Regions from separate parts of the Streptomyces sp. NPDC045470 genome, predicted to be linked through region 2. Evidence: riboswitches for the same ligand, from Rfam matches in the RefSeq annotation. Region 2 holds a riboswitch; the other holds the start of a gene.
What was found. A riboswitch is a leader RNA that binds a small molecule or an ion and turns the genes downstream of it on or off. The one in region 2 is predicted to bind S-adenosylmethionine.
Positions count from the first base shown of each region.

Region 1: another riboswitch for S-adenosylmethionine. It lies ahead of thrC (threonine synthase); the one in region 2 lies ahead of AB0A97_RS01860 (aminotransferase class V-fold PLP-dependent enzyme).

Region 1 is NZ_JBEZAN010000017.1:131,460-136,016, reverse strand. Features, by position in the region: gene AB0A97_RS33295 (glucosyl-3-phosphoglycerate synthase) at 1-698, opposite strand, end outside; SAM riboswitch class I at 862-1,018, shown strand; gene thrC (threonine synthase) at 1,036-2,325, shown strand; gene AB0A97_RS33285 (MoaD/ThiS family protein) at 2,503-2,781, shown strand; gene AB0A97_RS33280 (cold-shock protein) at 3,221-3,424, shown strand; gene groL (chaperonin GroEL) at 3,799-4,557, shown strand, end outside.
Region 2 is NZ_JBEZAN010000001.1:438,924-443,480, forward strand. Features, by position in the region: gene AB0A97_RS01860 (aminotransferase class V-fold PLP-dependent enzyme) at 1-1,142, opposite strand, end outside; SAM riboswitch class IV at 1,316-1,433, opposite strand; gene trpD (anthranilate phosphoribosyltransferase) at 1,518-2,582, opposite strand; gene AB0A97_RS01870 (ubiquinol-cytochrome c reductase cytochrome b subunit) at 2,760-4,397, opposite strand; gene AB0A97_RS01875 (Rieske (2Fe-2S) protein) at 4,394-4,557, opposite strand, start outside.

The DNA of each region.
Region 1 (4,557 bases), on a different contig from region 2:
TCCAGCCCCACCGTGTGCAGCGCGTCGACCAGCAGGCCCAGCTCGACGCCGTAGCCCACCGGGAACGGCAGCCGCTCCAGCAGCGACCGGCGGGCCGCGTACTCCCCGCCGAGCGGCTGCACGAACCCGGCGAGCTGCGGCCAGTGCAGGTTCAGCAGCGGCCGGGCGACCAGCTCGGTGACCCGGCCGCCCTGGCCCGCCGCCTCGCCCAGCGGACGGTCGTACATGCCCTTGACGAACTGCACGTCCGGGTCGGTCAGCAGCGGACCGACGATCCCGGAGACGAAGCCCGCGTCGAACTCGCGCAGGTCGGCGTCGACGAAGCAGACGATGTCGCCGCCGGTCGCCAGCAGGGAGCGCCAGAGCACCTCGCCCTTGCCGGGCAGCGCGGGCAGCCGGGGCAGCACCTCGTCCCGGTGGACCACCCGCGCGCCCGCGTCGGCCGCGACCTTGGCGGTGCCGTCCGTGGAGCCGGAGTCGAGCACCACCAGCTCGTCGACGAGCGGCGCCGACGGGGTCATCAGCTCCGTACGGATCGCCTCGACGATCGCGCCGACCGTCGCCTCCTCGTCGAGCGCCGGCAGCACGACGGAGACCGTCTGCCCCGTCTCGCGCTTCGCGGCCAGCAGCCGGTCGAGCGGGCGGTCCGCGGCCGACCAGGACCGGCTGGCCAGCCAGCGCTCCACCTCTTCCAGCACGTGCGCGTCTCCTTCGTTCCCGGACCAGCGATGTGATCCATCTCGCGGTGCGGACGGCTGTCTCAACCGCCCGGCCCTTCGGCTACAGTCTTGAACAACGCGATCGCCCCGGACATGCCGGGGTCGGCGCGACAAACGCCTGGGCTCCGGCCCGGCGCCATACCGCTCATCCAGAGGGGCAGAGGGACACGGCCCGTTGAAGCCCCGGCAACCCTCCAGCCGGTCTCCGTCGCCGCGCACGTACGCGGCCCGCGAGGCTCCCGGCTCGGGAAGGTGCCAATTCCGTCTCGCGGCGAGGTGCGTCGCGAGGAAGATGAGGAGAAAGGGCCTCGCCTCCATGGCTGTGCAATCCGTCGAAAGCACCACTTCCGCCACTGTTTCCCTGGGCCCCGCCGTCGCGCTGTCCTGCCGCGAGTGCGGCGAGCGCTTCGACCTCGGACCGATCTTCGCCTGCGGGTCCTGCTTCGGGCCGCTGGAGGTGGCGTACGACCTGCCGGCCGGCGACCCCGAGGGCCTGCGCAAGCGGATCGAGGCGGGCCCCCACAGCATCTGGCGGTACGCGCCGCTGCTGCCCGTCCCGGCGGACGTCGCGGCCAAGCCCAACCTCAATCCCGGCCTGACCAAGCTGGTCAAGGCCGACAACCTGGCCCGTGAGCTGGGCGTCACCGGCGGCCTGTACGTCAAGGACGACTCCGGCAACCCGACGCACTCCTTCAAGGACCGCGTCGTCGCCATCGCCGTCGAGGCCGCCCGCGCCTTCGGCTTCACCACCCTGTCCTGCTCCTCCACCGGCAACCTCGCCGGGGCGGTCGGCGCCGCGGCGGCCCGGGCCGGCTTCCGCTCCTGTGTGTTCATCCCGCACGACCTGGAGGCGGGCAAGGTCGTCATGGCCGCGGTGTACGGCGGCGAGCTGGTCGGCATCGAGGGCACCTACGACGACGTCAACCGCTTCTGCTCGGAGCTGATCGGCGACCCGCTCGGCGAGGGCTGGGGCTTCGTGAACGTGAACCTGCGCCCGTACTACGGAGAGGGCTCCAAGACGCTCGCCTACGAGATCTGCGAACAGCTCGGCTGGCGGCTGCCGGACCAGATCGTCGTCCCGATCGCCTCCGGCTCCCAGCTCACCAAGATCGACAAGGGGCTGAAGGAGCTGATCGCGCTCGGGCTGGTCGAGGACAAGCCGTACAAGATCTTCGGCGCCCAGGCCGAAGGCTGTTCCCCGGTCTCCACCGCCTTCAAGGCGGGCCACGACGTCGTACGGCCGCAGAAGCCGGACACCATCGCCAAGTCGCTGGCCATCGGCAACCCGGCCGACGGCCCGTACGTGCTCGACATCGCCCGGCGCACCGGCGGCGCGGTGGAGGACGTCAACGACGAGCAGGTGGTCGACGCGATCAAGCTGCTGGCCCGTACGGAGGGCATCTTCGCCGAGACCGCCGGCGGGGTGACCGTGGGTGTCACGAAGAAGCTGATCGAGGACGGGCTGCTCGACCCGGCGCTGACCACCGTCGTGCTCAACACCGGCGACGGCCTCAAGACGCTGGACGCCGTGGCGCCGACGACCGGGCCCTCGGCCACCATCCGCCCGAGCCTGGAGGCGTTCCGCGCCGCCGGCCTGGCGCGCTGACCGCCGCGCGCGGCCGTACACACCCGTACGCGGTCGCGCGCACCCGTACGCGTCGGCACACACCGGCACGCGTCCGCACACCACGACACGCGCCGGCGTACCTCCGTCCGCGCCCGCGGCCACCGGTACGCCCGCCGCCCTTACGCACTCCTCCCGCGAGCTGGAAGGCAGAACACCATGAGCGTCAACGTCCGCATCCCGACCATCCTGCGCACCTACACCGGCGGTCAGGCCGAGGTCCCCGCCGAGGGGGCGACCCTCTCCGAGGTCATCCAGAACCTGGAGCAGAACCACGCCGGCATCGCGGCCCGCGTCCTGGACGACACCGGCAAGCTGCGGCGCTTCGTGAACGTCTACGTCAACGACGACGACGTGCGCTTCGAGCAGGGCCTGGCGACGCCGACGCCGGACGGCGCGGGCGTCTCGATCATCCCGGCGGTGGCCGGCGGCTGCTGAGCCGGTCGCCCGGGACGCCGTAACGATCTTTTTCGGCCCTTCCCCGGCCCGACGGCTGGAATCGCCCTGTCCGCCACGAAGCGGACGGGGCGATTCCGTGTTGTTAAAGGCGATACAGTTGGGGTGATTCCTCGTCCAGCGCGTGCCGAACGCATATGAGAGCCCGGCAAGTTGTGCGCGAAGTGTGGACATGATTTGTCGTGTTGGTGAGCTTTGCCCGGCCCGACTTGCCCTGCCGTATGGGCTTTTCTCCGTATATTTGCGATTGTTCGCGAGAAGAATTCTCGTCCGACTGACCTGTTGCGCTGGGCAGTTGGACAGATACATTCAGCGGCGGTCGACGCGTTCCGGCGCACACCCCCTCCTGTCGGGGGGTGAGGTCTGACCCGGGTCCGCGGAGTGCGGTCCTGTGCAAGGGCCAGTAATAGGGGAGTTAGGCATGGCTCAGGGCACCGTCAAGTGGTTCAACGCGGAGAAGGGGTACGGCTTCATCGCGGTCGACGGTGGTGCGGATGTATTCGTCCACTACAGCGCGATCCAGATGGACGGTTACCGCACCCTTGAGGAGGGTCAGCGGGTCGAGTTCGAGATCTCGCAGGGCCAGAAAGGGCCGCAGGCGGACATGGTCCGCGTGGCCGGCTGAAGCGCCGACCGACTGCTGCGTACGAAGGTCCGCGTCCCCTGTGGGGGCGCGGGCCTTCTGTGTTTGGGTGGGTCGGGCGGGAGTGTCCCGGGGGAGGGCGGGTCGTCCGCCCGCGCCTGGTTTGGCACCCGCCCCCCATGGGGATGGCTCCCGCCAAGCCGCTTGCACTCTCATGGGTCGAGTGCTAATCATTGCGTTAGCACTCTACGAGTGAGAGTGACAGCTAAGGACCGACTCGGTGAGGTCCGCGGGCAGGTGGGGCAAGGAACCACCAGCTCACGAACCGTCCGTCGCGGGCGCCAGCGCGGTCCGGAGTATCCACCCTCCCCCAGACGCAGTCCGGGGGGACCCCCAGTCCGGGAGGACCACTTCACATGGCCAAGATCATCGCGTTCGACGAGGAGGCACGGCGCGGTCTCGAGCGCGGGATGAACCAGCTCGCCGACGCCGTCAAGGTCACCCTTGGCCCCAAGGGCCGCAACGTCGTCCTCGAGAAGAAGTGGGGCGCCCCCACGATCACCAACGATGGTGTGTCCATCGCCAAGGAGATCGAGCTCGAGGACCCGTACGAGAAGATCGGCGCCGAGCTGGTCAAGGAGGTCGCGAAGAAGACGGACGACGTCGCCGGTGACGGCACGACGACCGCGACCGTCCTGGCCCAGGCCCTGGTCCGCGAGGGCCTGCGCAACGTGGCCGCCGGCGCCAACCCGATGGCCCTCAAGCGCGGCATCGAGCGCGCCGTCGAGGCCGTCTCCGCCGCCCTGCTGGAGCAGGCCAAGGACGTGGAGACCAAGGAGCAGATCGCTTCGACCGCCTCCATCTCCGCCGCCGACACCCAGATCGGCGAGCTGATCGCCGAGGCCATGGACAAGGTCGGCAAGGAAGGCGTCATCACCGTCGAGGAGTCCCAGACCTTCGGTCTGGAGCTGGAGCTCACCGAGGGTATGCGCTTCGACAAGGGCTACATCTCGGCGTACTTCGCCACCGACATGGAGCGTATGGAGGCGTCGCTCGACGACCCGTACATCCTCATCGTCAACTCGAAGATCTCCAACGTGAAGGACCTCCTTCCGCTGCTGGAGAAGGTCATGCAGTCGGGCAAGCCGCTGCTGATCATCGCCGAGGACGTCGAG
Region 2 (4,557 bases):
ACGCCGATGCCGTACTCCGCGGAGAGCGCCGCCGCGAAGTGCGAGCTGTTCCAGCCCTCGACGACGAAGGACAGCACGCCCACCCGCGGGGCGTCGTCCCCGAACAGCGAGAGCACCGTGACCTCGGGCACCTCGGCGAGGCCCGCCCGTACCCGCTCGACCAGTTGCTGCTCCCGGGCGACCAGGCCCTCGAAGCCCGCCTCGGTGAGCGCCTTGCAGGCGGCGGCGATGGCGTAGACGCCGATGACGTTGGGCGAACCGGCCTCGTGGCGGGCTGCGGTGGTGTGCCAGTCGACGTCCACGCCGCCGTCGGCGCGGCGCGCGACCGTACGGCTGGCGCCGCCGCCCGCGAGGTACGGCTCGGCCGCCTGGAGCCAGTCGGCGCGCCCGGCCAGCACTCCGGCCCCGAAGGGCGCGTACAGCTTGTGGCCGGAGAAGGCGACCCAGTCCACGTCCAGCTCGGCGATGTCGACCGGGTGGTGCGGGGCGAGCTGGGCGGCGTCGAGCACGATGCGCGCGCCGTGCGCGTGCGCCGCGGCGGCCAGCTCCCGTACGGGCCACAGCTCACCGGTCACATTGGAAGCACCCGTCACGCAGACCAGCGCGTTGCTGTAGGGCTCGCGCTCGGCCAGCGCCCGCTCCAGCGTGTCCACCGCCTGCCGCGGCGTACGGGGCGCGTCGAGGTACGTCACCTCGACGCCGGCGCGCTGCTCCCAGGGCAGCAGCGAGGCGTGGTGCTCGGTCTCGAAGACGAACACCCGGGTGCCGGCCGGCAGCACGGCGGCCAGCAGGTTCAGCGAGTCGGTGGTGGAGCGGGTGAAGACCACCTGGTCCCCCTCCCGGCACCCGAGGAAGCGGGAGACCTCCGCCCGGCTGTTCTCGAACAGGTCGGTGGACAACTGCGAGAGGTAGCCCGCGCCGCGGTGGACACTGCCGTAGTACGGGGCGTACGCGGCCACGTCGTCCCAGACGCGCTGGAGCGCCGGGGCGCTGGCGGCGATGTCCAGCGCCGCGTACTCGACCTCGCCGCCGGTGACGAGCGGGACCAGCACGTCCCGGCCCAGCACGGGCAACGGGGCGCAGACGGCGGCAGCGGAGACGGCATCAGTGGCGGCAGTGGCGGCGGCAGCGGAAACAGGCATGGCGAACTCCCGTGAGGGCAGAGCGAATTCGCTGTGGGGCACGCACGCCGAAGCGGGGCCGGCCGACAGCGGTGAAGGAAAAAGGGGGGTGCGGAAAAGGGGCCCGTACGGCCCTAACGCATTCGCTGCATCATGAGAGATCTCCCTCAAGGACCAGGATCCCTGGCACGAGGGATCCGCGCTTGCCGCAGACCTCGCTGCCTGCGACCTGGTCATCACCCGGGGCACCCCGCCACGGACGGAGGGTTGCCGGACAGCGGGCCGGGGCCGTAGTCGCTGTCACTCGTGACCTGGGCAGAATCATGCCACACGATCGGGAACGCGCAAGGCCCGGTCCGTATCCCGGACCGGGCCCCGCGTCACACCACAGCCGCCTCAGGCGTTGCTGGCCGCCACCCAGCGCTCCAACGCCCGGCGGGCCGCCCCCGAGTCGATCGCCTCGGCGGCCCGCTCGATGCCGGCCACGATCTGCTCGTTCAGCGGCGCCGCGGTCGGCTCCAGGGCCACCAGCGCCGCCGCCGAGTTGAGCAGCACCGCGTCCCGCACCGGTCCGGGCTCGCCGCCCAGCAGGCGGCGCGCCACGTCCGCGTTGTACGAGGCGTCGGCGCCGCGCAGCGCCTCCACGGGCACCAGGCCGATGCCCACGTCCCGCGGGTCGAAGGTCTCCTCGCGTACGCCGCCGTCCCGGACGACCCAGACCTTCGACGTGGCGGTGGTCGTCAGTTCGTCCAGCCCGTCGTCGCCGCGGAAGACCAGCGCGCTGGAGCCGCGTTCGGCCAGCACGCCGGCCAGGATCGGCGCCATCCGCGCGTCGGCGACGCCGGTGGCCTGCGCCCGTACCCGCGCCGGGTTGGTCAGCGGGCCCAGCACGTTGAACGTCGTGCGGATGCCCAGTTCGCGCCGGGCGGGCGCCACGTGCCGCAGCGACGGGTGGAACTTGACCGCGAAGCAGAAGGTGATCCCGGCCTCCTCGGCGACCTCGACGACCCGGCGCGGGGTCAGGTCCAGGTTGACGCCCAGCTTCTCCAGCACGTCGGACGCGCCGCTGGCCGACGAGGCGGCGCGGTTGCCGTGCTTGACGACCTTCGCGCCGGTGCCGGCCACCACGATCGAGGACATCGTGGAGATGTTGACGGTCTTGGCGCCGTCACCGCCGGTGCCGACGATGTCCACGCTCGGGCCCGGCACGTCGATGAGGTTGGCGTGCGCGTACATCGCCCGTACGAGACCGGTGATCTCGGCGACCGTCTCGCCCTTGGCGCGCAGCGCCACCGCGAAGCCCGCGATCTGCGCGTCGGTGGCCTCGCCGCGCATGATCCGGTCCATCGCCCACGCGGTGTCGTCGGCGCCCAGGTCGCGGCCCTGGAGGAGGGCGTCCAGTACGCCCGGCCAGGTGCGGACCGCCACGCTGTCGCCGCCGTTCGGGGTCGCAACGTTCATGGTCCACACTCCTGGATTCGTGTCCTGCTGGTGCCGAAACCCTATCCGGCGGCCGGGCGTGCCGAAGGGCCCCGTCCGTTCCCCCAGCTCTTGAAGAGCAGGGGAGACCCTGATCGGACGGGGCCCTCTGGGTGGCGTGCTTACGCGGGGGTGCTGCCGTGGGTCACACGGCGGAGATCAGTGGTGGCCGTGGCCGCTGGTGATCTCCTTGTACTCCTCCGGGGTCGGCTTCGGGATGACGTTGTCCTCGCCGTAGTAGCTCTTGGAGAGCTTGGCGCGGAGCTTGGTCGTCCGCTTGACCTTCCGCTCGACACCGTTCTCGTCGACCTCCGGGCCGATCTCGAACGGCTTGGGCTGGTCGTGCTGGGTGAGCGTGTGCAGCTGCTCCTGGTTGAGCGGCTCGTGCACCTCGATGAACTCACCGTGCGGCAGCCGCTTGATGATGCCGGACTCGCGTCCGTGCAGCACCTTGTCGCGGTCCCGGCGCTGGAGACCCAGGCAGATCCGCTTGGTGACGATGAAGGCCACCACCGGGCCGACGAAGAAGCCGATCCGGACGAACCAGGTCAGCGAGTTCAGCGACAGGTGGAAGTGGGTGGCCCACAGGTCGTTGCCGCCGCCGATCAGCATGATGAGGTAGGCGGTCAGCCAGGCCACACCGAAGCCGGTACGGGTCGGGGCGTTGCGCGGGCGGTCCAGGATGTGGTGCTCGCGCTTGTCGCCGGTGACCCAGGACTCGACGAACGGGTAGACCGCGATCGCGACCAGCACCAGCGGGAAGATGAGGATCGGGATCAGCACACCGAAGTTGATGGTGTGGCCCCAGATGTCCCACTCCCAGCCGGGCATCACACGGACCAGACCCTCGGCGAAGCCCATGTACCAGTCGGGCTGGGCGCCGGTGGACACCTGGTCGGGCCGGTACGGGCCGATGGCCCAGACCGGGTTGATGCTGGCGACCGCCGCGATCACCGAGATCACGCCGAAGACCAGGAAGAAGAAGCCTCCGGCCTTGGCCATGTAGACCGGCAGCAGCGGCATGCCGACGACGTTCTTGTTGGTCTTGCCGGCACCCGGGAACTGCGTGTGCTTGTGGTAGAAGACCAGGATCAGGTGCGCCACCAGCAGACCCAGCATGATGCCGGGCAGCAGCAGGACGTGCACCGTGAAGAACCTCGGGATGATGTCGTGCCCCGGGAACTCCCCGCCGAAGATGAACATCTGCAGGTACGAGCCGACCAGCGGCATCGCCAGGATGACACCCTCGATGAACCGGACGCCGGTGCCGGAGAGCAGGTCGTCCGGCAGCGAGTAGCCGGTGAAGCCGGTGAACATGCCGAGCACCAGCAGCAGGAAGCCGAACAGCCAGTTGACCTCGCGCGGCTTGCGGAAGGCGCCGGTGAAGAACACCCGCATCATGTGCACCATCATGGCGCCCAGGAAGACCAGGGCCGCCCAGTGGTGGATCTGCCGGATGAGCAGACCGCCGCGCACGTCGAAGCTGATGTCCAGCGTCGACTCGAACGCCTGCGTCATCCGGATCCCGTGCATGGGCACGTACGAGCCGTGGTAGGTCACCTCGGCCATGCTCGGGTGGAAGAACAGCGTCAGGTAGACGCCGGTCAGGATGATGATGATGAAGCTGTAGAGGCAGATCTCACCCAGCATGAAGGACCAGTGGTCCGGGAAGATCTTGCGCATGTTGGACTTGGCGAGGCTGTAGATGCCCAGCCGGCCGTCCGCCCAGTCGGCGATCCGCTCGCCCCGCGGCGCCTGGCCGCGGCGCGTGGTGGTCGCGCTCGTCTCGTTACTCATCCGCGCTCCCAGAAGCTCGGGCCGACGGGCTCCGCGAAGTCGCTGACGGCTTCGAGGAAGCCGTCCTTGACCGTGATGTGCAGCTGCGGCAGGGCGTGTCCGGCGGGGCCGAAGATGACGCGTCCACCGTCGGCCAGGTCGAAGGTCGACTGGTGGCAGG